DNA from 4 places in the Stappia sp. ICDLI1TA098 genome. Region 2 is predicted to be linked to each of the others. Evidence: predicted binding sites of a transcription regulator. Region 2 holds the regulator's gene; each other region holds the start of a gene.
What was found. Region 2 encodes LexA, which represses DNA repair genes until DNA is damaged. Its sites were predicted from a motif close to TGTTCNNNNTGTGTTCNG; they were not measured.
Positions count from the first base shown of each region.

Region 1 (7,648 bases), 960 kb from region 2:
CGTGTGCGCGGCCCAGGCCAAGGAGAAACTCAAGCACTTCGTGTCGCGCAACGCCTTCGACATCGAAGGGCTGGGCGACAAACAGGTGGAGTTCTTTTTCGAACTGCCGCTCGGAGAGGGCGGCATCCGCCAGCCGGCCGACATCTTCACCATCGAGACGCGGGACAAGGCCTCGTCGCTTCAGAAGCTTCGCAACCGTGACGGCTGGGGCGAGACGAGTGTCACCAATCTCTTCGCGGCCATCGAGGCACGGCGCGAGATGCCGCTCAACCGGGTGATCTTTGCCCTTGGCATTCGCCATGTGGGCGAGGGCAACGCCAAGCTCCTTGCCCGCCACTATCTCGACTGGGCGAGCTTCGCGGCGGCGATGACGGCGGCGGGCGATCCGCAGTCCGATGCCTGGGCCGAGCTCAACAGCATCGACGGTATCGGCGAGACGGTGGCGCGCGCGGTCGTCGAGTTCTTCGCTGAAGGGCATAACCGTGACGCTCTGGAGGCTCTGCTCCACGAGATCAGGCCGCAAGCCCTGGAGAGGGCCGAGGCGGGCTCTAGCCCCGTGGCGGGAAAGACCCTGGTTTTCACCGGGACGCTGGAGAAGATGAGCCGAGACGAGGCGAAGGCACGTGCCGAGGCCATGGGCGCCAAGGTCTCGGGATCGGTCTCGAAGAAGACCGATCTCGTTATCGCCGGCCCGGGCGCGGGCTCGAAGCTGAAGAAGGCGGAAGAGCTCGGTGTCGATGTCATCGATGAAGACGCCTGGATTGCCATGTCCGAGGCGTGAGAAAGAGCAGTTCTTCTACTTATGTAGAATGACGTAATTTATTGTTTTAAATGGCTTTTCTATTTTTTGGGGCGGTTCTCTTAAAAGAATTTCAATCTCCGATTGCCAGACTTTCGTCACGGGCGTGTGGCCCGAGTGAAATCTGGAGAGAACTATGTTTCGTCGACTGCTGTCCGGTTCGATTGGTCTGCGCCTGGCCGCGATCAGCATCATTCCGCTTGCCGCGCTGCTTGTCGTCAGCTCGATCGAGCTGATGCGGGATTATCGCTCCGTACAGGAGCGCAAGATGGTGGCGGACTTCCTGAACGTTGCTCCCGTGATATCGGAACTGGTGCACCAGCTTCAAAAGGAGCGCGGTGCGTCGGCTGGATATGTCGGATCGAAGGGGAGCGCCTTCGCTGACGAGATCCGCTCCCAGCGCAGGGCCACCGATGAGGCGTTGGAAACCTATGTCTCGGGCGTGCCGGAGCCAACGGGGCGACTTGCCATCGATGGGTTCTCGCGACCGCATGCCACTGTCTCCGGACAGCTCAAGAGGCTTGCCGAGGCACGCCGGAGCGTTGATTCCCTGACGTTCGAGGTTGCCGATGTCGCGGGCTTTTACACGCCGATCATTTCAAATCTTCTCGACATGATCTCGAGCATGTCCGGCCTCGTCGAGGACGGCGACACCCTGCGCTCCGTGATTGCCTACAATGCGTTGATCCAGGCGAAGGAGCGGGCGGGCATCGAGAGGGCAATGGGTGCGGCCGGTTTCGGCGCTGGCGTTTTCAACGAAAAGGTATTCCGCAATTTCGTGCGCCTCGGCGCGATGCAGGACACTTATCTGGATACCTTCCGGCGTTTTGCCTCGCCAGACATGGTGGCGACGTATGAAAGCGCACTTGCCGGTCCGGTCGAAGCCGATGTGGCGGCACTGCGACAGCTTGCCTACGCGGCTCCCTTTGGCGGCGATATCTCGGCTGTGACCGGACCGCAGTGGTTCAAGGGCAGCACCGTCCGTATCGAGGCGCTGAAGCGGGTCGAGAACGCGTTGGCGGGGGCCATCTCTTCCGAGGCTGCCATGGGCGTGGCGGCGGGCGGGCGCTCCTTCTTGTGGAGGCTTGGGCTGATCGCAGCTCTCGCGCTGGCCACCATGGCGTTTTCCGTTTGGGTCTATCGCTCCATTGTTCCGCCGATAACGGGATTGCTGGAGGTGATGCGCCGTCTGGCTGCCAATGACACGGACATTGTCATCGCCAACACCGGCAGGGCGGACGAGATCGGAGCGATGGCCGGAGCCATCGAGATCTTCCGGGAAAATGCCGTTGAGCGCATCAACCTGGAAAGCCGCCTGCAGGATGAACGCCTGCGCGAACGCGACAGGCAGGCCTCCATCGAGGCCATGATCGAGGGGTTCCGCTCCAGCGTGTCTTCGACGCTGGATGTGGCGGGTTCCAAGGCCGTCGACATGCGAAGCTCCGCTGAAACACTGAGTTCGGAGGCGAGCCGCGCCGCGACCGACGCCTCGTCGGCGAGCGCTGCCACGCAAGCCGCCTCCGGCAACATCCAGGTGGTGGCTGCGGCGGCAGAGGAGCTCTCGGCGTCCATTGCCGAGATCGCTTCGCAGACCGTCAAGGCGAGCGATCTCATGGCCTCGGCGTCGACGCGGGCAACCGCGACCAATGCAGAGGTGGCAACGCTGTCCGATGCCGCCGAGCAGATCGGGTCTGTGGTCAATCTCATTCGCGACATTGCGGAACAAACCAACCTGCTGGCGCTCAACGCCACCATCGAGGCGGCACGCGCGGGTGAATCCGGCAAGGGCTTCGCGGTGGTCGCGAGCGAAGTGAAAAGCCTGGCTGGACAGACCGCAAAGGCGACGGAGGACATCGCCTCGCAGATCACCGGCATCCAGTCGTCGACGCGCGGGGCAGTCGATTCCATCGGCGACATCGCGGCAGCGATGTCGGAGATCCGCGAGCTGACGTCGACGATTGCCGGCGCTGTCGAGCAGCAGCGCGCGGCGACGCAGGAGATTGCAGGATCCGCCTTGGCCGCCTCGACGGGAACGGACACGGTCGCCGACAATGTGACTTCCGTCACGGCGGCCATCGGCGAGACAGCGAGTGTTGCAGGTGACGTCAATTCCGTCTCTGCGAGCCTTGCCGAGGTGACGAGGCAGCTTGCCGGAGAGGTGGAAACGTTCCTTGCCGATGTGACGCGCGATCTGCAGGCGCGTCGGGCCGCGGTGCAGGCGCAGATGCGAGAAGCGGTGATCGTTACCGCCATGGGGCGTCGCTATCAGGCCGTTATCGGCGCGGCGGATGCCTTTGCGGCAAGGGTTACCTCCGCAGCGGGCATCGCGACCGATCAGCCGCTGAAGCTTCAGCTTGCCGATGGGCGGGTTGTTTCCGCGCGCGTTTCCTCGGCCGAAGGGACCTTCTACGATCTTCGCTTCGATGAACCTGCGGAAGCGTTGGCATCACTCATTGCGGCCTGATTTTCGAATAACAATGGCGTCAGACCGGGCAGTGGAGGGGCGCGAGCAATTGCGCCCCTCCAATTGACGGGACAAGTTGCTATATTGGTCCAAAGAGAGAACAGAATCGCGCGAGGTCGAATCCCGATCCGCGGTTCCGGTTTGAGTGACCCTGACCCATCGAGATCCGAGACCGCATGGCCAATTTCCCTGTCGACAGCCGACATTCCGCCCGAGATGCCGAGCCGGTGCCATCGGGGCGCGACGACAGGGGTGTGCCCGCGGGCAGTGGTATCGCGGCGCGGGCGCGGGCGGCCATGGCGCGACCGGCGGAGCCGATGCAGCCGACGCCCTATCTCGAGGGGCTGAACCCGGAGCAGCGCGAGGCCGTGGAGACCCTCGACGGACCCGTTCTGGTGCTTGCCGGCGCGGGCACGGGCAAGACCAAGGTCCTGACCACGCGCATCGCCCACATTCTGGCGACGCGACGTGCGTTTCCGAGCCAGATCCTTTCGGTGACCTTCACCAACAAGGCCGCGCGCGAGATGAAGGAGCGCATCGAGCGGCTGATCGGCGACAGCGCCGAAGGCATGCCCTGGTTGGGCACCTTCCATTCGATCTGCGTCAAGATCCTGCGCCGCCATGCGGAACTCGTCGGTCTCAAGTCCGGTTTCTCCATTCTCGACACGGACGACCAGATCCGGCTGATCAAGCAGATCATCCAGGCCGAAGGGCTTGACGACAAGCGCTGGACGGCGCGTGCCTTCGCCGGGCTGCTCGACGGGTGGAAGAACCGCGGCCTGACCCCCGAACAGGTGCCAGAAGGAGAGGCCCGCAGCTTTGCCAACGGTCGGGGGCGTGAGCTCTATGCGCTCTATCAGGACAGGCTGTCGATCCTGAACGCCTGCGACTTCGGCGATCTGCTGCTGCATGTCATTACGCTGTTCCGCAAAAATCCGGACGTGTTGAAGGACTTCCAGCGCCGCTTCGTCTTCATGCTGGTGGACGAGTATCAGGATACCAACATCGCGCAGTATATGCTCCTGAGGCTGCTGTCACAGGGGAACACCAACATCTGCTGCGTGGGGGATGACGACCAGTCGATCTATGGCTGGCGCGGCGCCGAGGTCGACAACATCCTGCGTTTCGATCACGATTTTCCGGGCGCCAAGGTGATCCGGCTGGAGCGCAATTACCGCTCGACGAGCCACATCCTGGCTGCCGCCTCTCATCTGATCGCCCACAATGAGGGCCGTCTCGGCAAGACGCTGTTCACCGACCTTGAGGACGAGGGGGATGACGAGCGCGTCTCGGTCGCCGCCGTCTGGGATTCGGAGGAGGAAGCGCGGGCCATCGGCGACGAGATCGAGGCATTGCAGGCGAAGGGCCACGGCCTCGAGCAGATGGCGATCCTGGTGCGCGCTTCCTTCCAGATGCGTGAGTTCGAGGATCGGTTCGTCACGCTGGGGATCAACTATCGGGTCGTCGGCGGGCCGCGCTTCTATGAGCGCATGGAGATCCGCGACGCACTTGCCTATTTCCGCGCGATCGTTCAGCCGGCCGATGACCTCGCCTTCGAGCGCATCGTCAACACGCCGAAGCGCGGCCTCGGCGAAGCGAGCCTCAAGCTCGTTCATGCCCATGCACGGGCGAACCGGATGCCCTTGATGCAGGCGGCAGCCGATCTCTGCCAGACGGAAGAGCTGAGGCCAAAGGCGCGCACGACGCTCAGGATGCTGCTTGCCGACTTCGACCGCTGGCGCGATCAGCTCGAGGGCATGCCGCATACCGAACTGGCCGAGATCGTGCTCGACGAGAGCGGCTACACCGAGATGTGGCGCGCCGACCGTTCCGCCGAGGCGCCCGGGCGGCTCGACAACCTCAAGGAACTGATCCGCTCGATGGACGGGTTCGAGTCCATGGCGGGGTTCCTGGAGCATGTCTCGCTGGTGATGGACAGGGACGCGGACGGCAACGCCGAGGCGGTGTCGCTGATGACGCTGCATTCGGCCAAGGGCCTGGAGTTCGACACGGTTTTCCTTCCCGCCTGGGAAGAGGGGCTCTTTCCGCACCAGCGCGCGCTCGATGAATCCGGTCGCGCCGGCCTGGAGGAGGAGCGCCGCCTTGCCTATGTCGGCCTGACCCGGGCGCGCCGGCGTGCCAAGATCTGGTTCGCCTCCAACCGGCGCATTCACGGCAGCTGGCAATCGACGATTCCCTCGCGCTTTCTCGACGAGTTGCCTGCCGACCATGTGGACGTGGTCGAGCCGTCCAAGTCCTATGGGGGCTATGGCGGCGGTTACGGCGCGAGCCGCTTCGACACGCGTGATCCGTTCCAGTCGAGCTATTCGACGCCGGGATGGCAGCGGGCGCAGCGCTCCCAGTCTTCGGGAGGAGGCGGTGCGGGGACGCGCGGCGGGTTTGCCGGTCGGTTGAGCGGCAACGAGCGGCGCGGCAGCGGTGGCCCGCGCACCATTGAGGGGGACCTTGTGGTGAAGTCAGTTGCCGAGGAGCCGTCCTCCTTCGCGACGGGCGAGCGGGTCTTCCACATCAAGTTCGGCTATGGCGAGATCGTTGCCATCGAGGGAAACAAGCTCACGATCCAGTTCGAAAAAGCTGGCCGGAAGAAGGTCCTGGACGGTTTCGTCGAGCGGCACTGACGCGTGTCCGCCGACGCCGGGCGCGCGCTTTGGGGGACTATCGGAGCGCCCGCCGCCCCCTCTCCCCGCCAAGGCCGTTGCCGATGGCCGTCCGCGGGTCTATAGGCGGGCAACCCCGCCCCATCCGCAGGAAGCCCCGGAGCCCTCATGTCGACCATCCGCGTCCGTATCACCGCCCAGGAGATCGAGGCAAAGCGCATCTATGAGTTGCTGTCCCGAGACTTCGAGGACGATGGCAACCCGGTGACCGTGTTCGAGGCGTCCGCCGACGGCCGCGACTGGACGGCGGAGATCCTGCTCTTCGACATGAGTGCCGGCGAGGCGTCCGATCTGGTGCGCGACCGACTTGGCGCGGATGCCTTCGCCGCGCCTGTCGAGGCGGTCGAGCTTGAAGACATCAACTGGGTCGCCAAGAGCCTGGAAGGGCTGAAGCCGGTGCGCGCGGGACGTTTCTTCGTGCATGGGGCGCATGACCGCGACAAACGGCCCGACAATGGCGTCTCCATTGAGATCGAGGCCGCGCTGGCCTTCGGGACAGGGCATCACGGCACAACGGCGGGCTGCCTGATCGAGATCGATCGGCTGCTGACGCGGCGGCGCTATGCGCGCATGCTCGATCTGGGTACGGGGACCGGCGTGCTCGCCATCGCCATGGCACGGCTTTCGCGGCAGAAGGTGCTTGCAACCGACATCGATCCGGTGGCGACCAAAACCGCGCGCGCCAATGCGGTGGCGAATCTGGCCGGCCCCTTGCTGAAGGTGGCGACGGCGGCGGGCGTCGACGCCCGGGTCTTCGACGAGGAGGGGCCCTTCGATTTTGTCGTCGCCAACATTCTGGCGCGGCCGCTGATGCGCATGGCGGATGGTCTGTCCCGGCGCATGGCGCATGATGCGACGCTGGTGCTGTCCGGGCTGCGGGTCGAGGACGGACCGCGTATCCTCTTTGCCTATGGTGCGCAGGGGTTCCGCCTGGTGCGCAGGCAGGACCGCGACGGCTGGCTGACGTTGACGCTGATGCGTGGGCGTCACCTTGTGTGACGCACACGCGGCGCGCCGGCCCGGGTGGTCCGGGCGGCGTTCAGGCACAAAAAAACCCGGCGCAAGGCCGGGTTCTTTTGTTGTCTGCCGGGTGCAGGGCGCTTAGCGCGCCTTGCGCCGGATCAGAACGCCGCGGACAATCCGCCCTGACGCTCAAGCTCGGCACGCTCGTAGCCGTAGGCGGCAAGCGTCGCATCATCGAGCGAGAGCAGATAGCCGTTCACATAGCGGCGAGCCTGGCGCTCGCGCGCCGCAACCATGGAATCCATGGCCTTGCGGAACAGGCTCTTCGAGGTGCCGTGCGATACGCCGGCAAGTGCAGTCGTGGTGGCAATGGCCATGATCTTTACTCCGGTTCGAGGTCTCTTCTAGAGAGGTTCCTCCCTCAAACTCACAAGTCCAATATGGGGGGAACCGAGCTCTGCGAAAAGTGCGATAAGTGCATGGCAGTGCTGCGATTGCTGCATGTGCGAATTGGAAATTTTGCGATGCAACATCCAAAGTCTGTGCAAGGCGCACAGCAGCTGTGCATCCGCTGCACAGAACGCGTGCAAAGCCGGGGCTGTGAGACCGTGTTTCCCCTTTCGCGGACCTCGTTTTCTCGCTAGCGTCTCGTCATGTTCCAGTCCTTCGACACGATGATTGATCCCAGTACGGGTTCCGCGCGGTGCGCGGCGCTCCGGGATGAGCTTGCCCGCCGCGGTCTCG
Region 1 covers NZ_JBTZBT010000001.1:431,989-439,636, forward strand. Annotated here, with positions in the region: gene ligA (NAD-dependent DNA ligase LigA) at 1-781, shown strand, start outside; gene ACSLUQ_RS01905 (methyl-accepting chemotaxis protein) at 936-3,263, shown strand; gene ACSLUQ_RS01910 (ATP-dependent helicase) at 3,440-5,902, shown strand; gene ACSLUQ_RS01915 (50S ribosomal protein L11 methyltransferase) at 6,050-6,940, shown strand; gene ACSLUQ_RS01920 (hypothetical protein) at 7,063-7,281, opposite strand; gene ACSLUQ_RS01925 (aminopeptidase P family protein) at 7,558-7,648, shown strand, end outside.
Region 1: a site for LexA is predicted at 3,349-3,366, ahead of ACSLUQ_RS01910 (ATP-dependent helicase). Genes of this name have one in related genera too.

Region 2 (7,648 bases):
GCGCGCGCCCTCCGCATCCAGAAGCTTCGTCGCCTTCTCGTCCACGGCGAGCGGGCGCTGGACCCAGAGATAATCGGCGCTCTGCGTGAGTTCGACCAGCGTCTTGGCGCGCTCCTTGAGCCCGGGCATGGAGGCCTCGAGCTTCGCCTCGTTGGCCGGTTCTTCCAGCCAGGCCAGCACCGGTGCGCCGTTTTCCCAATGCGGCAGGAAGGTCTTCAGATCGCCCATCAGCGCGTCGGCTTCGCTGGCGCGCATGTAGTGGCCGTTGAGGTTCTCCAGCTTCTGGAGGTCGAAGCGCGAGGGCGAGCGGCCGATGGCGTCGAGGTCGAACCACGAAATCATGTCATCGGTGGAGAAGATCTCATCGTCGCCATGGCTCCAGCCGAGCCTTGCCAGATAGTTGCGCATCGCCGCCGGCAGGAAGCCCATGGCCCGATAGGCCTCCGCGCCGAGCGCACCGTGGCGCTTGGAGAGCTTGGCGCCGTCAGCCCCGTGAATGAGCGGAATGTGCCCCATGACCGGGACCTCCCAGCCGAGAGCCTGGTAGATCAGCGTCTGGCGGGCGGCATTGGTCAGGTGGTCGTCGCCACGCACGATGTGGGTTACGCCCATGTCGTGGTCGTCGACCACCACGGCCAGCATGTAGGTGGGGGTGCCGTCGGAGCGCAGCAGCACGAGGTCGTCGAGATCCTTGTTCGGGAACACGACGCGGCCCTGCACCCGGTCCTCGATGACCGTCTCGCCTTCAAGCGGGGCCTTGAGACGGATCGCCGGGGCGACGCCTTCGGGCGCCTCGGAGGGGGCGCGGTCGCGCCAGCGGCCGTCGTAGCGCGGCGGCAGGCCCTTGGCGCGCTGCTCCTCGCGCATGGCGGCGAGGTCTTCCTGGGTGGCGTAGCAGCGATAGGCCTTGCCGGCGGCGATCAATTCCTCGGCGACCTCGCGATGGCGTGGCGCGCGGGCGAACTGCGAGATCGGCTCGCCGTCCCAGTCGAGGCCGAGCCAGGTCAGACCGTCGAGAATCGCGGCGATTGCTGCGTCCGTGGAGCGTTCCCTGTCGGTGTCCTCGATGCGCAGCAGCATCTTGCCGCCGAAGCGCTTGGCATAGAGCCAGTTGAAGAGCGCCGTGCGTGCTCCGCCGATATGCAGGAAGCCGGTGGGCGAGGGCGCGAAGCGGGTGACGACAGGAGCGGTCATGGAGAGCCTTGTTGTTCGTTGTGCGTCGGTCGTGGGTTGGCGGTCTCGGGTGCCGGGACGCCCGGTCGGCCAAGAGCCTGCGGTTCAGCCGGCCGGGAGCGGCCGTTGCCGGCGTTCGCATGCGGCCACCAGGGAAATACTCGTCTTGCGCGAAACGCGGTTGCGATGCACGCTCACACGTCCGTTGGCGGCGAGCCACCGTTTAGCATGGCCTCTTGTCACCGCCAAAGCCGGAAATCGCAGTCCGGAGGCGCGTTTTCCGGCATGGCGCCTTCCCGGCGGACAGGAGACCGCAAGCGCGGGGGGCGCTTGCCGGAGGGATCTCGGCGATGGCGAAGGGGGAGGAGCGGGACGACGGGGCGGACAAGGGCCCCGCGCGCACTCGTTCGTTCCCGTTTCGTTCAGATTCGCGGTCGCTCTCTCGGGATGATCCGCGCGGGAATTCTGGCAGGAAGGGCCGCGCTCACGCCGGCGATCTTGTCGACGCGTTGGACAATGATCATGCGCGCCAGGGATCGCGCGACGAAGCGGGGCAGGGGGCGCTCAGGCGGTTCATGCTTCGACGACGGAGCCGGTTCTCGGGCGCTGGATACGGCGACGCGAGGTGGCAGGGGCTTGGCGACGCGGTTGTCGAGGCGCTGGCCGCCGGGCGCGGGCTCCCCTGGGCGAGCCTTGCCTTCATTTTCGGCATTGCCGGCTATTTCGCGCTTCCAGCCGAGCCGTCCGCCGGCTTTCTGATTGCCGTTTCGGGCGGGCTCGGCGTTCTCGTCTTGCGGGGGCGGCGCAGGGGCGAGGCCGCACTGCTGCTCTTGCTGGGCGCTCTGGTCGTCTCCGGGCTTGCAACCGGGGCGCTGCGCACGGTGCTGGTGGCCGCACCGGTGCTCGAGCGGGCGCGAACGGTGACGCTTGAGGGCTTTGTCGCCACGGTGGAGGAGACCGAAAGCGGTGTCCGTCTCGAGGTCGCGGTCGTCGCGGCCAAGGGACTTCGGGCGGATGTCATGCCGGAACGTGTGCGGGTCACGGTGCGCTCGCGTCTCGATGCGCCCTTGCGCGTCGCGGATGGCGTGCGGGTGCGTGCCCGGCTGATGCCGCCGCCCGGGGCGGTGATGCCGGGAAGCTATGACTATTCCTTCCGCGCCTTTTTCGACGGGATCGGGGCGACCGGCTTCGCATTCGGCGCTCCGCAGCGGGTTGATCTTGGAACCGCCCCGCTGCTCCTGCGCCTCAAGGCGGGGCTCGGGGCGTTGCGCATGACGATCGCCGGCCGCGTCCAGGCGGCACTCGGGGAGACGGTCGCAGGCGCGCTGGCCGTCGCGCTCATCGTCGGCGACCGAACGGCCATTCCGCCAGATGTCACCGAGGTACTGCGGACGGCGGGCCTGGCCCACATCCTGGCGATCTCCGGCCTTCACATGGCGCTCTTTTCGGGGGCGGTGTTTTTCGTCGCACGCGCTGGTCTGGCGCTTTCGCGCAAGCTCGCGGACGAACAGCCCATAGACATCTGGGCGTCGGGCGCGGCACTGGCGGCGGCGACCTTCTATCTGCTCGTCTCGGGAACCTCGGTCGCCACCCAACGCGCCTTCGCGATGACCGTTCTGGTGTTGATGGGCAGGCTGGTCGGCCGACGGGCGCTCACCTTGCGCAATGCCGCGCTTGCAGCGCTCGTGATCCTTGTGGCGACGCCGGAAGCGCTGCTCGATCCGGGGCTCCAGATGTCGTTTGCCGCGGTCGTCGCGTTGATCGCCGCCTATGAGGAACTGCTGGCCCGCCGGAGCCCGGCGCGGCGCGAGCCCGACGGTGGCGGCGCGGGCGTTACGGCGGTGGCGGTGAGCGGCTTGCGCGTCTCCACCCGCTGGCTCGGTGCGATCCTGCTGACCTCGCTGATCGCCGGCACCGCGACAGGCGCCATCGGCGCCTATCATTTCCACCGGGTCGCGCCGCTCGGTCCTCTCGTCAATCTCCTGGCGATGCCGGTGGTGACGCTCGTCGTCATGCCTTTCGCGGTGCTGTCTCTGGCGCTGATGCCGCTGGGGCTCGAATTGCTGCCGCTTGCCGCGATGGGGGCCGGACTCGATCTCGTCGTCGCCATGTCGCGATGGGCGGCAGAGCGGACGCCGGGGGACGGCATCGTTGGCGCGCCGTCGCTCATCGCCACGCTGCTGGTGGTGACGACGGGCGCGCTCCTTTGCCTGGCCCCGCGTGGCACACGCAAGCTTGCCGGGGTTCCACTGGCGCTGGCGATCTGGCTGCAGTCGGTCGATCGGCATCCGGACATGCTGATTGCGGAGAACGGTCGCCATGTCGCGCTGCGCGATCCGGCGGGGCGGCTGATGGTGACGGCACGGCCGACAGGCTTTGCCGGCGAAATGTGGCTGCGCGCCGACGGGGTGGGGCCGAAGTCCTTTGCCGAACGCCACCTGACGCGCGGGCGCATGAATTGCGATGCTCTCGGGTGCGTGGCAACCGCCCATGCGGCAACGTCCGGCTCGCCGCTTGTCGTGGCGCTGACGCGCGCGCCGGAGGGGCTTGCCGAGGATTGCGAGCGCGCCGACATTCTCGTCACGCCGCTGCAGGCGCCGACCGATTGCGCGGCGCGCTGGATCTTCGACGGCCCGCGCCTTGCGCGTGACGGCGCCACGGCGCTCTATTTTGACGTCGACGAGACCGCAGCGGAACCTGGTCGCGAAGAGGCCGCCACCCTGTCGGTCGGCACTGAGGAACCTGCGAGGCCGGCCCGGCAGGGCAGTGCGGCCGAACCGGGGCAGCGGAGCATCGGCCCGCCGGCCCGCGTCGGTGTTTCGCTCGGGAATGCCAGCGATGACGACCTGGACGAAAAGCCTCCAGGGCCGGCCGCCAGCCTCGCTGCGATCTCCGTCGAGAAGAGGGCAGGTCGCCCTCGCGCGCGGCAAGGAGAAGGCGGACAGACAGAGGGAGAGCAGGCAGAGCAACTGGGGGGAAAGCAGACCGGGGGGAGGCGGATAGAGGAGAGTGAGGCGCAAGATACGCGGCAGCGGCAGGTGCGGGCAGATGCAACTGCAACGCCGATGCGCGCGATGCAAGCGACAGGCGTGCCCTCCGCCTCCTTGTCTGGATCGGGGGCAAAGGGGCAAGGTCACCCGGCGTTGCGGGTGACGGCAGTGCCTTCCTATCGCTGGCGCCGTCCGTGGACGCCATCGGTTCCTGTCGCTCAGTAGCGACGGAAGAGCGAGACGAGCTTGCCCTGAACCTTCACCCGGCCGGGACCGAAGATGCGCGTTTCATAGGCAGGGTTCGCCGCCTCCAGCGCGATCGACGCGCCTTTCTTGCGCAACCGCTTCAGCGTCGCTTCCTCGTCGTCGACAAGGGCCACGACGATGTCACCGCTGTCGGCACTGTCGGAACGGCGGATCACCACCGTGTCGCCGTCGAGAATGCCGGCCTCGATCATCGAATCGCCGCGCACCTCGAGTGCGTAATGCTCGCCGTTTCCGAGAAGGTCGGCCGGCATGGAGATCGTGTGGCTGTGGGTCTGGATCGCCTCGATCGGCACGCCGGCGGCAATTCGCCCCATCACGGGAATGGAAATATTCTCCGATTCGGTGACAGGCGCGGGCGGGGCGGTCTCGCGCGGCCGGCCGAGCGAGCCTTCGATGACGGAAGGCGAAAACCCCTGACTGCGCGGCGCGGCCAGACCGGGGGAAACGGATTCGGGCAACTTGATGATTTCGAGCGCGCGCGCGCGGTTCGGCAGCCGGCGAATGAAGCCGCGCTCCTCCAGCGCGGTGATCAGGCGATGAATGCCGGACTTCGAGCGAAGGTCGAGCGCATCCTTCATCTCGTCGAAGGAGGGCGGCACGCCGGCTTCCTTGAGCCTCTCATGGATGAAGAGAAGCAATTCGTGCTGCTTGCGCGTCAACATTCTGCGGCATCCCCCATCGGCGCTCCGCGCGCCGGCGACTCATGTTCCCGGACAAATCATGAACATAGTCTAGCCGTTCCCGGCTTGTTCCACAACCGCCGTTTCGCGGCGAGGTCGTCAGCGGCGGTCGAGGCGGAGGACGGGGACGCGGGTTTCAGCGGCGAGCGCGGCGCCGTGGGGCGGGCGGACCACCAGCGCCTCGGCCAGTGCGAACGTGGCGAGCATCGAGGAATCCTGTCGCGGGAAGGGGAGAACCCGCTCGATCCCATCCTCGCCGATGACAAGGCTGGCGCGCAGGTAGTCCTCGCGCCGGTCGTTTTCGCCGACCGCCGCCGCCAGCGGCAGCATTTCCGCGCCGCGCTTGCCGGCTTCCGGCAGCCCCGAGAGCGCGTCGATCAACGGACGCAGGAAGAGCAGGGCGCAGACGAGGCTGGAGACCGGATTGCCAGGCAGCCCCAGCACGCGCATGTCACCGATGGCACCAGCCATCAGCGGCTTGCCGGGGCGCATGGCGATACGCCAGAAGGCGAGCTCCATTCCCGCAAGCCCGAGGGCATCCTGCACGAGATCGTGGTCGCCGACCGACGCGCCGCCCAACGTCACGAGAATGTCGGCACGGGCCGACCGTGCCGCCTGGATGCGCTCGGCCAGCGCGTGCTGCGTGTCGCGGGCGATGCCGAGGCGGATGGCCTCGCCGCCGCAATCCTCGACGAAGGCGGCAAGGCCGGTGTCGTTGGAAGCGATGATCTGGTCGTCAGCCGGGTTGCCGCCGGGCTCGACCAGTTCGTCGCCGGTCGCCAGGATCGCCACGCGCGGCCGGCGACGCACCGCGAGATGAGCGTGGTTCATCGCCGCGGCGAGCGCCAGGTCGCGAAAGCCGAGCCTGGTTCCGGCGCAAAGCAGCACATCTCCCTCGGCAAAGTCGAGGCCGGCGGCGCGCACGTAACGCCCTTCGGGCTCGCTCTCCAACGCGGTCACAATGTCGCCGTCGCGCGTCGCATTCTCCTGAATGAGGATCGTATCGGAGCCCTCGGGCAGCGGCGCACCGGTGAAGATGCGCACGGTCTCTCCCGGACCCACCCGTCCGGCGAAGGCATGGCCGGCGGGGGCCTCGCCGATTAGTCGCAGGGTCGCCGGCGTCGCGGCGATGTCGGCGGCGCGCACGGCGTAGCCGTCCATGGCGGAGGCGGCGAAGGGCGGCTGCGTGCGGCGGGCGGCGAGATCGGCGGCAAGGACGCGGCCGTTCGCCTCGGCGAGCGCGACGGTTTCCACCGCCAGCGGCTCGACGCCGCCGACAAGCCGTGCAAGCGCCTCCTCGACGGAAATCAGGCTCATGGCGTGTCGGGCTCCAGGTCGTCGCCGTCGAGCACCCAGTCGCCGGACTTGCCGCCCGACTTGGCGGTGACGCGAATGTCGCCGATGACCATGCCCCGGTCGACGGCCTTGGCCATGTCGTAGATCGTCAGGCAGGCGATGCTGGCCGCCGTCAGCGCCTCCATCTCGACGCCCGTCTGACCGGCGAGACGCACCGTGGCGCTGACCCTGAGGCCTGGCAGCGCGTCGTCCGGCTCGATGTCGACGGAGACCCGGGACAGGGCGAGGGGATGGCAGAGCGGCACGAGTTCATGGGTGCGCTTGGCGGCCATGATGCCGGCGATGCGCGCGGTGCCCAGAACGTCGCCCTTCCTGGCGTTGCCGGAGCGGATCATCTCCAGCGTCTCGGGCTTCATGCGCACATGCCCCCTGGCCGTCGCCTCCCGCGTGGTCACGGCCTTGCCGGACACATCGACCATGTTGGCCGCGCCGCTGTCGTCGAGATGGGTGAGCTTGGGGGTGTCGGCAGTCATGTGCTCATGCGTCCCTTGCACGGGCGAAAGGTCACTCGGCCGCGGCGGCGTCGTCGCGCGCCAGCAGCCGGCGGGTGGCGCCGGCGACGTCGTCCTGGCGCATCAGGCTTTCGCCGATGAGGAAGGTGGAAATGCCGGAGTTGCCCATGCGGGCAAGATCGTGCGGCGTGAAGAGGCCGGATTCGCCCACCACCAGCCGGTCGGAGGGTACCATCGGCGCAAGCGCCTCGCTGGTCGCCAGATCGGTCTCGAAGGTGCGCAGATTGCGGTTGTTGATGCCGACGAGCGGAGAGGAGAGCAGCAGCGCCCGTTCCATCTCCACCGCGTCATGCACCTCGATCAGCACGTCCATGCCGAGGTCGAGCGCGGTATTCTCGAGCATCGCTGCGGTTTTGTCGTCGACGGCGGAGAGAATGATCAGGATGCAGTCGGCGCCCCAGGCACGCGCCTCGTAGACCTGATAGGTGTCGAAGAGAAAGTCCTTGCGCAGCGCCGGCAGGGAAGTCGCGCCGCGCGCGGCGGCGAGGAACTCCGGTGCGCCCTGGAACGAAGGTCCATCGGTCAGCACCGAAAGACAGGCCGCTCCGCCCTCTTCATAGGCGCGGGCAAGTGCGGGCGGGTCGAAATCGGGGCGGATCAGCCCCTTGGAAGGGCTTGCCTTCTTGATCTCCGCAATAAGACCGTAGTCGCCGGCGCGGCGCCGCGTGAG
Region 2 covers NZ_JBTZBT010000001.1:1,389,593-1,397,240, forward strand. Annotated here, with positions in the region: gene gltX (glutamate--tRNA ligase) at 1-1,194, opposite strand, end outside; gene ACSLUQ_RS06260 (ComEC/Rec2 family competence protein) at 1,749-4,388, shown strand; gene lexA (transcriptional repressor LexA) at 4,382-5,092, opposite strand; gene ACSLUQ_RS06270 (molybdopterin molybdotransferase MoeA) at 5,210-6,427, opposite strand; gene moaC (cyclic pyranopterin monophosphate synthase MoaC) at 6,424-6,939, opposite strand; gene trpC (indole-3-glycerol phosphate synthase TrpC) at 6,971-7,648, opposite strand, start outside.

Region 3 (7,648 bases), on a different contig from region 2:
GCTCGACCGGGACATCGACTTCATCACCGCAATGATCACCAGCGTGCGCGCGGTGGTGACAAGCCCCGTGCCAATGATCGGCTGGGCGCTCGTCGTGACCGTGACGCTGATCGTGTCAATGCTGCCGTTCTTCGCCGGACTGCTGATCGCGCTGCCGATCCTCGGCCACACGACGTGGCACCTCTACCGCGCGCTGGTGCCGCCGGCCGACCCCGTTGCAGACACAGAAGCCGATGCGGGGACGGAGCCGGCGTGAGCGACATGGATCACCGGCTCGCATCTTGCGCCTCTTCTTCCTGTCCGGCCTCGGCCAGATAGGCGGCCCGCGAAGCGATGTCCTCCCCGGCCGGACGGTAGTCGACGCGGGTCAGATAAAGCCCGTCGGGCGGGGAGACCGGACCGCAAGCCTCGCGGTCGCGCGCGGCGAGCGCCCTGGCCACATCGTCCGTTCCCCAGCGCCCTTCGCCGACGAGGCGAAGGGTGCCGACCATCGAGCGCACCTGGTTGTGCAGGAAGGAGCGCGACGCGCACTCGGCGATCACCGTTTCGCCCGAACGACGCACGCAGAAGGTCTCCAGTGTCTTCCACGGGCTTTTCGCCTGACAGCGAGAATGGCGAAAGGTGGTGAAGTCGTGATGCCCGACGAAGACCTGCGCGGCCGCGTGCATCGCCTCCGCGTCGAGTGGCTTCTTGACGTGCCAGGCAAGGCCGAGGTCATGGGTGAGCGGCGCAACGCGGTTGACGATCCGGAACCGATAGTGCCGGCGGATCGCGGAAAACCGCGCATCGAACCCCTCATGCATCTTCTCGCAGGCGAGAACCGCGACCGGGTCGGGCAGACAATGGAAATTGAGCGCACCGAGAATGGTTGCCTCAGGCCAGTCCTTCTCGAGATCGAGATGGGCGACCTGTCCCGTCGCATGGACGCCCGCGTCGGTTCGTCCCGCGCCGCCAATGGTGACCGTCTCGCCGGAAAAGGCCTTCACGGCCCGCTCGATCACGGCCTGCACGGACGGGCCGTTCGCCTGTCTCTGCCAACCAACGAACGGGCGGCCATCGTAGTCGAGCGTCAGCTTGTAGCGCGGCATGTCATCACCGGTTCAGGACAATCATCTGGCGGGGTCACGCGGGTCGGCCGTTCCGTTCCGGTTGCCGCATTGGCGCCCCCGCCCGGCGGTAGTGCCCGAGCCTGCCGACTTCAATCGAACGCCTCGAACGGGGTGGCGAAACTCACCTCGATGGGAAGTGCCGCACGGGCGGCCTCGGTAAGCGCCAGCGCCTGGAAGGCAGCCCCCGCATACGGCGCGGATACCTTGCGCGCAAGCTCCGAGTCGAACCCGAAACGCGGATAGTAGGCCGGCGGACCGAGCACCAGAACGAGATCGACGCCTTCCCCACGCAATGTCTCGAGCCCGTCGCGCACCAGCGCCGAACCGATGCCCGAGCGCTGAAGGTCGGGCGTGACGGCAACCGGCGCCAGACAGGCGATGGTCAGGCGATGCGCCGGTCCCGCTCCCGTGACCCGCGAAAAGGCGACATAGCCGACGACACGACCGTCCGGCCCGACCGCCACCCGTTCATGCAGGAACGCACCGCAGGCCCGCAACTCGTGAACGAGCCGGGCTTCGGCGTCCTGGCCGAACGCCGCGCCGAGCAGGGTGGAGATCGCTTCCGCGTCCGCGGAAGAGGCCGTTCTGAGCGTCGGAGCAAGAGATGGATGGGTCATGGTCACGGGTTCCGGTTGGCTTGCGGCTACTGCGGGCAGGGTGGGACATCAGGCGTGCGCGCCTGACAGGCTGCATCCTATAGCAGGCGCCGACGGCTTGGCGATTGTGCAATGACGCTGCCGTCGCCTGTCAGGAAAGCCGGTCGCCGGTGGCGATCTGCGCGCCGCGCAGGAACTCAGCCGCAGCCATCGGCTTGCGCCCGGCCCGCTGGAGCTGCAGCAGCCTCACGGCTTCGCCTCCGCAAGCCACGACGAGTCCCGCCTCCGTGTCCGCCGCGACGACGTCTCCCGGTGCCGCACTGCCTCCGGCGTCCGCAAGCGCCGAGCGCAGCACCTTCACCCGCTCCGTGCGACCGCCAAGCTCGATCTCACACCAGGCGCCTGGAAAGGGCGAAAGCCCCCGGATATGGTCGTGCACGTCCTGCGCCGGTCGGCTCCAATCGATCCGGGTTTCGGACTTCTCGAGCTTGCGGGCATAGGTGACACCCTCTTCCGCCTGCGGCGTGGCGACGAGGCCACCGCGCGGCAGGGCGGCGAGCGCACGCGTCATCAGGTCGCCGCCAAGCGCGGACAGGCGGTCGTGCAGTTCTCCTGCGGTCATGGTCTCGCCGATGGCAACCTTCTCGGCCATATAGACCGGGCCGGTGTCGAGTCCCGCCTCCATGCGCATGACCTCGACGCCCGTTTCCCTGTCGCCGGCCATAATCGCCCGGTTGATCGGGGCTGCCCCGCGCCAGCGGGGCAGCAACGACGCATGCAGGTTGAGGCAGCCGTAAACAGGAACATCGAGCACCGCGCGCGGCAGGATGAGGCCATAGGCGACGACGACGGCGACATCCGGCTCGAGCGCGGCAAAAGCCGCGCGCTCTTCTTCCCCCTTGAAGGAGACGGGCGCACGCACCTCGATACCGAGCGTTTCGGCGGCCTGATGCACCGGCGAACGCCGCTCCTCCATGCCGCGTCCAGCCTTGCGCGGCGGCTGGGTGTAGCAGGCGACCACGTCATGGCCCTGGCCGACGATTTCCATGAGCGTCGGCACGGAGAAATCCGGAGTGCCCATGAAGACGACGCGAAGGCTCATGCCCGTTTCCCTTGTTCTTTGCGCCCCCAGGCGGGGATACATGTGGACGGGTGGCAGAAGGGCGGCACCCACGCAGGCCCCGGGTCCATCATCGCCCGGGCGCTCTCGGCCGCAGCCGGCCCTTATCGCTACGGAAATGCCCGCAGCACTCAGGCCTTGTCGGTCAGCCGCGCCTGTTTCTGGAACTTCTTCACGACCCGCTCGCGCTTCAGCTTGGAGATATGGTCGATGAACAGCACGCCATCCAGGTGATCGATCTCGTGCTGGAGGCAGGTGGCGAGAAGGCCGTCGGCCTCGATCTCGCGCTCGACGCCCTCGCGGTCGAGAAACTTCAGCGCGATCTTTTCGGGCCGTTCCACATCCTCGTAGTATTCGGGAATGGAGAGGCAGCCTTCCTGGTAGATCGAGCGCTCAGGCGATTCCCAGATCACCTGAGGGTTGATCACCACCATCGGCTCCGCCTCCTCGCCCTCGCGCGCCACGTCGAGCACCAGCATGCGCCTGGGCACGCCAATCTGGATCGCCGCAAGGCCGATCCCCGGCGCGTCGTACATGGTCTCGAGCATGTCGTCTGCCAGCTGGCGGATCGCATCGTCGACCTTGGCGACGGGTTCGCTGACCAGCCTAAGCTTGGCGTCGGGGAGGATGAGGATGTCGCGTTTCGTCATGCCGCTGAAATATGGGAAGTCCGGCCGTGCGTCAACGCGTGCGGCCACGGAAACCGCGCGCCGCACGTTCCCTCGTTTCGAGGGATGTTCTATATTTGTTTCCATGACAGCGATTCTGTTCTCGATCGGCAACCGTCCCGTGACCATGGCCGAGGCCATTGCCTGTGCTGCCATTGGCGCGCTGGTGTTGCTCGCGGTCGTGGTCGTGACCCTGCTACGGCAGGCCGGCGTCAGGCGCCAGGCCGAGTGGCGGGCGGAAGATCGCGCGCATGAACTTGAGGAAAAGCTTGCAGCCATGGTGAAGGCCCAGTCCGAAATGACCGGACGGATGCAGACCATGGCGGAGGTTTTCGGCTCGCGGCAGGGCGACCTGATGCGTGCCGTCAACGACCGGCTCGACGGCATGAGCCACAAGCTCGGCCAGTCCATGGCGGAGACAACCCGGCGCACCCATGAGGGACTGAGGCACCTGCACGAACGCCTCGCCGTGATCGACCGGGCGCAGGCGACGATCAGCTCCTTGTCCGGGCAGGTCGGCGAGCTGCAGTCTATCCTGGCCAACAAGCAGACGCGTGGCGCTTTCGGTCAGGGCCGGATGGAGGCACTGATCCAGGATGCGCTGCCACCAGCCGCCTTCACCTTTCAGGCAACGCTCTCGACGGGCGTGCGCCCCGACTGCCTGATCCATCTGCCCAATGGCTCACCCTCGCTCGCCGTCGATGCAAAGTTCCCGTTGGAGGCCTATACCGCGCTGAAGGATGCGCGCGATGCCGAGGCGACGAAACAGGCCCAGGCCCGGTTCCGGCGCGACATCGGCAAGCACCTGTCAGATATCCGCGAACGCTATCTCGTGCCGGGTGAGACGCTCGACACCGCTTTCATGTTCGTTCCCTCGGAGAGCGTCTTTGCCGAGATCCATGAGCAGTTCGACGATCTTGTCCAGCGGGCGCATCGCCTGCGGGTGGTGATCGTCTCCCCGTCCCTGCTGCTGCTCTCCATCCAGGTGATCCAGTCGGTGCTGCGCGACGCGCGGATGCGCGAGGAGGCCCACCGCATCCAGGCGGAGGTCGGCCATCTGGTGCAGGACGTGACGCGCCTCGACGAGCGCGTTCGCAAGCTCCAGTCTCATTTCGGCCAGGCGGAACGGGATATCGAGCAAATCCTGATTTCCAGCGAAAAGATCACCAAACGCGGTCGTGGCATCGGCGAGCTGGATCTGGCACCGGAGGCAGCACCTGTCGCCTCCAGCCCCGACACCGGGCTGCGCCCGAACGGGTCCGGTCTTCCGCCGCTCCGCGACCACCCGGGGCATCAGGGCTGACGTCGGCCCCGCCGTCGCCTCGACGACAGGCCCGGATCAGCTCACCTCTTCGATATCGACAAGCAGGCTGTCCTTTTCCGAGATCACCCTGACCTGCCGCGCGTCATCGGCATAGTTCTCGAGGACGAAGCGAAAGTCGATGGCATGCAGCACCTGCAGGCATCGCCCCGGAAGCGGATGCACGGTCACCTTCACCACATAGACAGGCGGGTTCGATTTCTCGATCGCATCAAGCACGGCTTTCGCCTCGTGACAGGGCGTCGGCGCGACGACCCGACCAATGACGACGAGCCTGCCCGGCCTCGGAGGCATGGTATCCACCCATGCCTTGACCTTCTCCAGATCTCCAACACCCATGACAACCTCCTTTTTGGAAAACACCCGATTTGCTATCGGCCGCGGCCAGAAAGCTGACAGGTCGACACACACCATAAATTGCATTTTTATTTAAAAGCAACTCATTCGCCACCTCCCTCCCCTTTGCTTGCGCTGGCGCAAGCGGTTAAGAGGGAGATCCCACCCAAGCGGAGCTGCCCGATGTCCCTCCTGATCGCCGTCGCCGGATGGAATTCCCTGCCCTGGGTCGAGAGGCTATCGTCGCGGCTGCCAGGCCATACGGTGCGCAGCTATCCCGATGACCTTGGGGACCTGTCGGAAATCCGCTATGCACTCGCCTGGAAGCCGGAAGCGGGCTTGCTGGCGCGCTGCCCCAATCTGGAAGTGATCTTCTCGCTGGGAGCCGGCGTCGACCATCTGCTCGCGCAGCCGGATCTACCCGCAGCGCCGCTCGTGCGGGTGGTGGATCCCGATCTGACGGCTCGCATGAGCGAATGGGTGGCGCTGCAGGTGTTGCTCCATCATCGCCAGCAACTGACCTATCTCGCCCAGCAGAAGGCACGGCTCTGGAAGGATCTGGACCAGCCTGCTGCACGGCGCGTGCGGGTGGGCATCCTCGGTCTTGGCGTTCTGGGGACGGATGCGGCGCGCGTGCTCGCGACGCTCGGCTTCGAGGTCGCCGGCTGGGCGCGCAGCCGCAAGACGCTCGACGGGATTGCCTGTTTCGCGGGATCCGACGAACTCGATACCTTCCTCGGACGAACCGACATTCTGGTGAACCTGTTGCCGCTGACACCAGACACCCGGCACCTCATCGATCACGCCCTGCTGTCGAAACTCGCTCGCGACGGGGCGCTCGGCGGTCCGGTCTTCATCAACGCCGGCCGCGGCGGCAGCCAGGTCGAGGCGGACCTGGTGCGCGCGTTGACGGACGGCACGCTCACGGGGGCAAGCCTTGACGTGTTCGAGACCGAGCCGCTGTCGCCGGACAGCCCGTTGTGGGGACTAGAGAATGTCGTGGTGACACCGCATGTGGCGGCCGACAGCGATCCGGAGACGATCTCGGACTATATCGCCGCGCAGATTGCCGCGCATGAGCGCGGCGAGAAGCTCGAGAATGTGGTTGACCGGACGGTCGGCTACTAGGAGCAGCGACGCTCCGCTGCTCAGCAATGGTAGCGGCGGGCCTTGGTGAACCAGAGATCTACAATCGCCTGGACGACGGGGCGCAGGCCCCGCGACGTATCCGGCTTCTGGAAAAGCGCATCGAACCAGCCGGCACTGGCTTCGTTTACCGGTGCGTCGCGCGTCAGTCCGATGATCGGAAGCGATGCGGCATCGAACCGCTGACGCAGCCGTCGTGCCAGGTCTCCGCCATTCAGCCCCGGAAGGCGAACCGCGGTCACCACGCAATCGAACGGCGGACCATCCGCCTCATCTGTATCCGCCAGCAGATCAAGCGCCGTTTCCGCCAGGCTCACCCTGCGGATGCGCACATTCCCGGTCAGGGCTTCAAGCGTTTCGCGAAACAGACGCGCGTCGTCCGTGTTGTCCTCCACATGAAGGAAAACGGCATGGGGTATCGCATGCAGCATTCAGAGCTGTCCGTCCGAGGCTGGAACGCCAAATATCCCGTCGTGCCAAAGGCAGGAAGCGGGTATCGGGGTCCGGAAATGCAAGAGGGCAGCGGACGGGATGAGGCAGGAGCCACCGGAGACCGACCGCGCAAGCCGACTGGCACGCGAAGATACGTGCGTCGAATTTGCGCGGAAGCTACCCCCATCAATATGTAACTACAAATGCAATTCGCGCATATCTGGTGACGACTTGGAGCATAAAACAAACAACAAGAATGAATACTTATTCAATTTATAAATTTCGCAGCGGGAGTTTTTTCGAGCGGTTTATTTCGCTTCCCAAAAAAATAGACAATCACGGCGACCGCGACGTCAGGCGAAGCGCCTCCAGCCGGTCAGGCGTCCCCACTCGCTGCGTGCAATACGGGCGAGCGCTGTCTCCACCGGCTCACGCGCAACGGTCATCGTGAACCCGTTGGCGTGAAGCAGTGTGGCCGGGTCGCAGATGATACCGACGTGCCCCTTCCAGAACAGCAGATCGCCCCGGCGCAGATCGGACGGCACGCCATCGCCCGGCTCAAGGGCGACGCCCGCCTCGACTTCCAGCATGTCGCTGTCCCTCGGCAGGACGATCCCCGCCTGCTGGGCGGCAAGCTGGACGAGAGCCGAGCAATCGAGGCCAAGCGAGGTCCGACCTCCCCAAAGATAGGGTGTTCCCAACAAATTTTCGGCAACCGCAACCCAGTCCCCAGCGATATGGTCGAGCCGCTCCAGATGACGGGCCACCATGGCCGAGCCATCCTCGAGAACGGCATAGTCGAGGCCGCGCGTCGTTGCGTTCCCCGTGACACGAACACGGGCGCCGAGCGACAGAAGGCCGACCGGCGGCAGCTTCAGTTCCGCACCGGGATAGCGATAGCTGCGCGGCACGGCCACCCG
Region 3 covers NZ_JBTZBT010000002.1:456,439-464,086, forward strand. Annotated here, with positions in the region: gene ACSLUQ_RS12430 (DUF2189 domain-containing protein) at 1-256, shown strand, start outside; gene truA (tRNA pseudouridine(38-40) synthase TruA) at 267-1,088, opposite strand; gene ACSLUQ_RS12440 (GNAT family N-acetyltransferase) at 1,199-1,726, opposite strand; gene fmt (methionyl-tRNA formyltransferase) at 1,857-2,807, opposite strand; gene def (peptide deformylase) at 2,957-3,475, opposite strand; gene ACSLUQ_RS12455 (DNA recombination protein RmuC) at 3,579-4,796, shown strand; gene ACSLUQ_RS12460 (hypothetical protein) at 4,833-5,153, opposite strand; gene ACSLUQ_RS12465 (2-hydroxyacid dehydrogenase) at 5,334-6,278, shown strand; gene ACSLUQ_RS12470 (response regulator) at 6,299-6,727, opposite strand; gene ACSLUQ_RS12475 (C40 family peptidase) at 7,082-7,648, opposite strand, start outside.
Region 3: a site for LexA is predicted at 3,561-3,578, ahead of ACSLUQ_RS12455 (DNA recombination protein RmuC). Genes of this name have one in related genera too.

Region 4 (7,648 bases), 730 kb from region 2:
GCATGCCGCTCGGCAAAGACCGCGTTGGCGAGCGAGCGCAGCGCGGGCGAGTAGCGCGCGATCTTGAAGAACCGCGCAAGGCGCAGGAAGATCAGGACCTTGAAGTCGCCAGCGGACAGCAACGGCGCAAGCAGGAAGGGCAGAACGGCCAGCAGGTCGATGAGCGCCACCGGCTGCAGGGCGTAGCGAAGGCGTGCACCCAACGGCGTGTAGCGGCGGAAGGGCGGATGCAGGTCAGCGATCCACAGCCGCGCCAGATACTCCACGAGGAACACCGTGCCGATACACAATTCGGCAAACGCGAAGAGGTCTCCCCACTGCTCCTCGAAGTCGGGCTCGGTCTCAAGAGCAACGAGAAGCACGGCCGAGATGACGAGCGCAATCAGCAGCCGGTCCACCCAGCGCCCCTGCGCATCACCGGCGGGGCCGACCTCCAGCCAGCGGTAGACGCGGCGGCGCAGGCGCTGATAGGCCGACAGCCGCGTCTCGGCAGGCCGGGCGTGGTCCGTCGGGCGGGCCGGGTCGTCCGCCGCCTCCAAGCGAGGCTCGCGACCCGGCGCCACGCGTCAGGCTCCCGCGGGGCTCGCGGCGGCCTGCAGCCCCGCCTCGATGGCCGCGAAGGCCTCATCGGCGCGCGAGGCGTCAGAGCCGCCGGCCTGGGCCATGTCCGGCCGGCCACCGCCGCCCTTGCCGCCAAGCTGTTCGGCGGCAAGCCGCACGAGATCAACCGCCGAAATCCGGTCGGTCAGGTCTGCCGTCACCGCAACGACCACGGCCGCCTTGTTCTCCTCGCCACGGTTGACCAGCACAACCACGCCGGATCCAAGCTGGCCCTTCGCCTCATCGGCAAGCCCCTTGAGATCCTTCGGGTTTAGCCCCTCGACAACGCGGGCGAGCAGCTTGATGCCGGCGATATCCTTCGGTGCACCGGCCTCGCCGGCGCCGCCACCGCTCATCGCGAGCTTCTTGCGTGCATCGGCAAGCTCGCGCTCCAGACGGCGCCGCTCCTCGACGAGCGTAGCGACACGCGCCGCCACATCCGCAGGCGCCACCTTGAGCGCACCGGCGACGGCGCGCAGCCGCTCGTCCTGGCCGGAGAGATACTGGCGCGCGGCAGCCCCCGTCAGCGCCTCGACGCGGCGAACGCCCGCCGCGACCGCTCCTTCCGAGACCACCGTCACAAGACCGATGTCACCGGTGCGCGCGACATGAGTGCCGCCGCAAAGCTCCAGCGAATAGGTCTTGCCGGCCTTGTTGCCCTCAATCGCGCGGCCCATCGACACAACGCGCACCTCGTCGCCGTATTTCTCGCCGAAGAGCGCCATCGCGCCCTCCTCGATGGCCTCATCGACGCCCATCAGGCGGGTGGAGACCTCGCCGTTCTGCAGCACGATGGCATTGGCGAGATCCTCGACCCGCTTCAGCTCCTCCGCCGACATCGGCTTGGGATGGGAAAAGTCGAAGCGCAGGCGCTCGGGGCTGACCAGCGAGCCCTTCTGCGCCACATGGCCGCCGAGCACCTCGCGCAGCGCCTCGTGGACAAGGTGCGTGGCGGAGTGATTGGCGCGAATTCCGCTGCGGCGGCCTCCGTCGACCAGAAGCTCCAGCGCCACACCGACCGCAAGCGTGCCAGACACGACCTTGACCTCATGAACAAAGAGGCCGTCGGCTTTCTTCTGCGTGCCCGTGACCTCTATCTCGACGCCCTCGCCGCGCATCCAGCCGGTGTCGCCGACCTGACCGCCGGACTCGCCGTAGAAGGGTGTCTGGTTGAGCATAACCAGACCGGTGTCGCCGGCCGCGAGCGTCGCGACCTCGGTCCCGTCGCTGACCAGCGCGGTGACAACGCCCTCGGCCGTCTCCGTGTCGTAGCCCAGGAAATCGGTGGCTCCGAGCCGGTCCTTCAGCGCGAACCAGACCGTGTCGGTCGCCGCCTCGCCGGAGCCCGACCATGCGGCGCGCGCCTCGGCGCGCTGACGCTCCATGGCGGTGCGGAAGCCATCGGTGTCGACACCGATGCCGCGGGCACGCAGCGCGTCCTGGGTCAGATCCAGCGGGAAGCCGTAGGTGTCATAGAGCTTGAAGGCGGTCTCGCCGTCGAACTCCGCGCCCTCTCCCAGATCGGCACTCGCCTCGTCGAGCAGCGACAGGCCACGTTCCAGCGTCTTGCGGAAACGGGTTTCCTCGAGCCGCAGCGTTTCGGTGATCAACGCCTCGGCGCGGCCAAGCTCCGGATAGGCCCGGCCCATCTCGCGCACCAGCGTCGGCACCAGCCGCCACATCAGCGGATCGCTCGCGCCCAGCAGGTGCGCGTGGCGCATGGCGCGGCGCATGATGCGGCGAAGCACATAGCCGCGCCCCTCGTTCGAGGGCAGCACGCCGTCGGCAATCAGGAAGCTGGTGGAACGCAGGTGATCGGCGATCACCCGGTGGCTGGCGCGCGCGTCGCCTTCGGCCTCGACGCCGACTGCATTGACGGAAGCCGCGATCAGCGCCCGGAACAGATCGATATCGTAATTGTCATGAACGCCCTGCAGAACGGCGGCGACGCGCTCCAGTCCCATGCCCGTGTCGATCGAGGGACGCGGCAGGTCGACGCGCTCGCCGGGAAGCTGCTCGTACTGCATGAAGACGAGGTTCCAGATCTCGATGAACCGGTCGCCGTCCTCTTCCGGCGAGCCCGGAGGGCCGCCCCAGATGTGCTCGCCATGATCGAAGAAGATCTCGGAGCACGGCCCGCACGGGCCGGTGTCGCCCATCGCCCAGAAATTGTCGGAGGTGGGGATGCGGATGATCCTGTCGTCGGAAAGCCCCGCAATCTTCTTCCACAGGGCATGCGCCTCTTCATCCTCGGAGTAGACGGTGACGAGAAGCTTGTCCTGCGGCAGTGCGAACTCCTTGGTGATCAGGTTCCAGGCAAGCTCGATGGCCCGGTCCTTGAAGTAGTCGCCGAAGGAGAAATTGCCCAGCATCTCGAAGAACGTGTGATGGCGGGCGGTGTAGCCGACATTGTCGAGGTCATTGTGCTTGCCGCCGGCGCGCACGCATTTCTGCGCCGTCGTCGCGCGCTGGTAGTCGCGCTTCTCGAGCCCGGTGAAGACGTTCTTGAACGGAACCATGCCCGCATTGGTGAACATCAGGGTCGGATCGTTGCGCGGCACCAGCGGCCCGGACGCCACGATCTCGTGACCGTTCTTGGCGAAATACTCAAGAAACGCCGACCGGATTTCGTTTACACCGCTCATGAAGCCGCCCATTGCTCGCTGGCGAAACGCGGACCCGCAGCCTCCCTGTCGGCCGCCCCTGACCCGCCTTGCGCCTTGTCTGAAGATCTTCGGCCGCTTTTATCCGCCGGGAACCGACAAGTCCAGCGCGCGCAGGACGTTCAACCCGACGTCGAAAGGCCGTGACCGGCGCGTCCAAAGCCATGGACAGGGCGCGGCTCCGTCAATGAAAACGCCCGCGGTCTCGTCTGCCGCATGTCACGGCGCGAGAACGCGGGCGCTTCGATCACAAGCCTGGACCAACCGCGAGCACGGGGCCCACCGGCCTTACGCGATCCGCCAGACAGGGCAACGCCGGGCGATCACTCGCCGACGACGCCGTCCTCGTCCGCCTCGGTCTCCGAGAAGGGCTCGGTGATCCGCTCGGCGATGAGGCCGGCGTTCTGGCGGATCGCCAGCTCGATCTCATTGGCGATCTCGGGATTGTCGCGCAGGAACTGCTTGGAGTTCTCGCGGCCCTGCCCCAGGCGCTGACTGTTGTAGGAAAACCAGGCGCCGGACTTCTCGACCATGCCGCCCTTGACGCCAAGGTCGAGCAGCTCGCCCATCTTGGAAACGCCCTCGCCGTAGATGATGTCGAACTCGACCTGACGGAACGGCGGAGCAAGCTTGTTCTTCACCACCTTGACGCGTGTCTGGTTGCCGACCACCTCGTCGCGGTCCTTGATCGCGCCGATGCGACGGATGTCGAGACGAACCGAGGCATAGAACTTGAGCGCGTTGCCGCCCGTCGTCGTTTCCGGCGAGCCGAACATCACACCGATCTTCATGCGGATCTGGTTGATGAAGATGACCATGCACTTTGAGCGCGAGATCGAGGCCGTGAGCTTGCGCAGCGCCTGACTCATGAGGCGCGCCTGCATGCCCGGCAGGCTGTCGCCCATCTCGCCGTCAAGCTCGGCCTTTGGCGTCAGCGCGGCGACCGAGTCGACCACAAGCACGTCGATCGCGCCCGAACGGACCAGCGTGTCGGCAATCTCGAGCGCCTGCTCGCCCGCATCCGGCTGCGAGATCAGCAGGTCGTCGATGTTGACCCCGAGCTTGCGCGCATAGATCGGGTCCAGCGCATGCTCGGCGTCGATGAAGGCACAGATGCCGCCCTTCTTCTGGGCCTCGGCGATCGTGTGCAGCGCCATCGTCGTCTTGCCCGAGGATTCCGGGCCGTAGATCTCGACGACGCGCCCGCGCGGCAGGCCGCCGATGCCAAGAGCGATGTCGAGCCCGAGCGAGCCGGTCGAAACAGTCTGCACCTCGACGACCTGGCCCTGGCCCATCCGCATGATGGAGCCCTTGCCGAACGCCCGTTCGATTTGCGAAAGCGCGGCGTCGAGCGCCTTTGTCTTGTCCATCTTAATGCCTTCGACCAAGCGGAGTGAATTTTGCGACACAGGAGCATCCTTATTCCACGCCGGGGACGGCGTTTCAAATCGCGCGTTTGTACCATTTTTGTTCTCACCCCGCAATGCAAGCTGAAGTATTGAAACAGAACGTTGATTTGGCTCGTGTTCGAGCTTCGTTCACGTTCGGTGGACAACTTGCGTCACGCCGGAATTACGGTCCCGCCTGACAGGTGGCGGGCAGCGGGAGAATCACCGCGCCGCCACTTCCCCCCATGCCGGGCGGCGTGCGATGTAGTCGTCAGCTCGAAATCCGCTCAGGTTCCCCAGCCATGTCCGTCTGCTGCTTCGGCGCGATCCATCTCGACACGCTCGCCCACGCCACGCGCGAGGTGCTGCGGGAAACCTCGACGCCGGCGGCCTTTTCCAGCCGCCCCGGCGGTGTCGCGACCAATGTGGCGCGTGCGTTGCTCAGGCTCGGCGTGCCGGTCTCTCTTGTCGGTGCCCTTGGCGACGACGCCGAGGGGCGCACGCTGCTCGAGCGCCTCGCCGACGAGGGGGTCGATGTCCGCCCCGCAATTTGCCCCGGCGTCCCGACCGGCCGCTACATCGCCATCCATGATCCCGACGGCTCGCTGCCCGCCGCCGTCGTGGACGGACGCATCACCGACGGACTGGCCGTCGACGCACTCGACGAAGCCCTGCCGGCCGCCGCTTCGGCCCGCCTGTGGTTTCTTGATGCCAATCTGCCGGCACCACTTCTGGAGCGGCTGGCCTCGGCCGCGGGTGAGCGGCGCCTTGCCGCCGACACCGTGTCCCGGGCCAAGGCAGGCCGGCTTCGCGCGCTGCTGCCTCGTCTTGACCTTCTCTTTTGCAACCGCGCGGAAGCAGCGGCGCTGACCGGCCACGACGAACAGGAGCCGCTTCCCGATCCGGAAGTGCTTGCGCGGACGCTGCGCGCGGCCGGGCTGCGCGCCTGCTGCCTGAGCGACGGCGCCGCGCCGCTGCTGCTGATGGAAGGCGGTGACATCGCCCGGCTCGACGTGGAGGTGGAGCCCGGCGCGGTACGCGACGTGACGGGCGCGGGCGACGCACTCATCTCCGGAACGCTTGCCGGTCTCGATCATGGCCGTGACCTGAGGGGGGCCGTTGCCGCCGGTTTGCGCGCGGCCGCGCTGACCCTGCGCTGCGACGGTGCGGTCGCCGCGACGCTGTCCTGGCCGGCGATCGCCGACGGCTGAGGGATGCGCCCGGATGGCACACCCGCGACCGCGCGCCGGCGCTCGACTCGGCCTGCCCCCACCCCTATAAGCGCGCCAGGGAACACGTCTTGCGAATGTGACTGTGGGGAGACACCGGGGGAGAGGCACCCCGTCCGCGCCAAAGGCCGGGCGGTCCGACGAGAGGATCTGAAGAGCGCATGAGCGAAGCGGCAGAAACAGGCACGAACGCGCCCATCGTTTTCGGCGAGGAAGTGGCAGCGGCCCGCGCCGCCGGCAAGCCCGTCGTCGCACTGGAATCAACCATCGTCACCCATGGCATGCCCTGGCCGCGCAACGTCGAGACGGCCCGCCAGGTCGAAGCCGACATCCGCGCCCATGGCGCGATCCCCGCCACCATTGCAATTCTCGACGGCGCTCTGCACGTCGGCCTTTCCGACGCGACGCTCGAACGCCTCGCCCGTGCCGAGGGCGTGATGAAGTGCTCGCGCGCCGATCTTGCCTTTGCGCTGGCCACCAAGCGCCCCGGCTCGACCACCGTCGCCGCGACGATGATGGCCGCCCACGCCGCCGGCATCGAGGTCTTCGCCACCGGCGGCATCGGCGGCGTCCATCGCGGCGCGGAGACGACATTCGATGTTTCCGCCGATCTGGATGAACTCGGGCGCACGCCGGTCTGCGTCGTCTCCGCCGGAGCCAAGGCGCTGCTCGACCTGCCCAAGACGCTCGAGGTGCTGGAAACCAAGGGCGTGCCCGTCATCGCCTATGGCACCGACGTCTTCCCCGCTTTCTGGTCCCGCGACAGCGGCCTTGCCGCGCCCTACCGGCTCGACACGCCGCAGGAGATAGCGCGGCTGATGGCCATGCGCGACGCCTTCCCGGGCCATGGCGGGCTGCTCGTCGCCAACCCGGTTCCAGCGGAAGCCGAGATCCCCGCTGGCGAGATGGCCGGCGCCATCGAGCGCGCCGTGCACGAGGCAAGCCGGCGCGGTGTCAGCGGAAAGGACGTCACGCCTTTCGTGCTGTCGTTCATCCTGGAGCTGACACAGGGCCGCAGCCTGGAAACCAACATCGCGCTGGTGCGCAACAACGCCGGCCTGGCGGCGCGCATCGCGGTCGCGCGCGCCGGCTAGAGACGGCCAGGCGGCGGCCGCGCATTCGGACCGCTCGTGAATGGTGCCACCGGCGGCGCGAATGTGTTTAACTCGCCCTGGCCGCGGCGCGCCACCTTCGTCACGATGCGGTCGCGTTTGCCGTCGAAAAATCGGGCGTAACACGATTGCCACCGGAACCTGGATGCGCGTTCGCACCGCCGGGGCAGGGAAACAGAGGACGGACTATGGCGGATACGACACCTGCAACCGCGCTTTCCCCCATACAGTATCTGGACCGGGCCATGGGCGCGCTGCGCGACATGGGCCTGATGCCGGGCAGCACCGCCGAGGCGCCGATCAACGCGCTGCTTGAGAAGATCTCCGACCTTTCTCCGGACAAGATCGCCGTCATCACGCGCACGCTCGGCCAGTCGCAGACCTTCAACGAGGTGGTGCGTAACGAGATCCAGGCGATGAGCATCGGCGAGCGCTACGAGGGGATCACCGAGGCGTTCAACTCGATCCGCGACGACGCCAAGGGCATGGTCGACCAGCTCGCCGACGGCAAGATCTCCTTCATGGAGAACATTTCCAACAAGTGGCGCGACATGACGCGCGGCACCATCTCCGACCGCTTCGGCAAGATCCGCGAGACCTATCTGGACGTCGCCCGCGACACCAAGGACCAGATCGAGCGCGAGCAACGCATCCTC
Region 4 covers NZ_JBTZBT010000001.1:659,138-666,785, reverse strand. Annotated here, with positions in the region: partial or broken gene ACSLUQ_RS02875 (ion transporter) at 1-362, opposite strand, end outside; gene alaS (alanine--tRNA ligase) at 567-3,245, opposite strand; gene recA (recombinase RecA) at 3,587-4,672, opposite strand; gene ACSLUQ_RS02860 (PfkB family carbohydrate kinase) at 4,954-5,862, shown strand; gene ACSLUQ_RS02855 (pseudouridine-5'-phosphate glycosidase) at 6,042-6,974, shown strand; gene ACSLUQ_RS02850 (cell surface protein) at 7,181-7,648, shown strand, end outside.
Region 4: a site for LexA is predicted at 4,721-4,738, ahead of recA (recombinase RecA). Genes of this name have one in related genera too.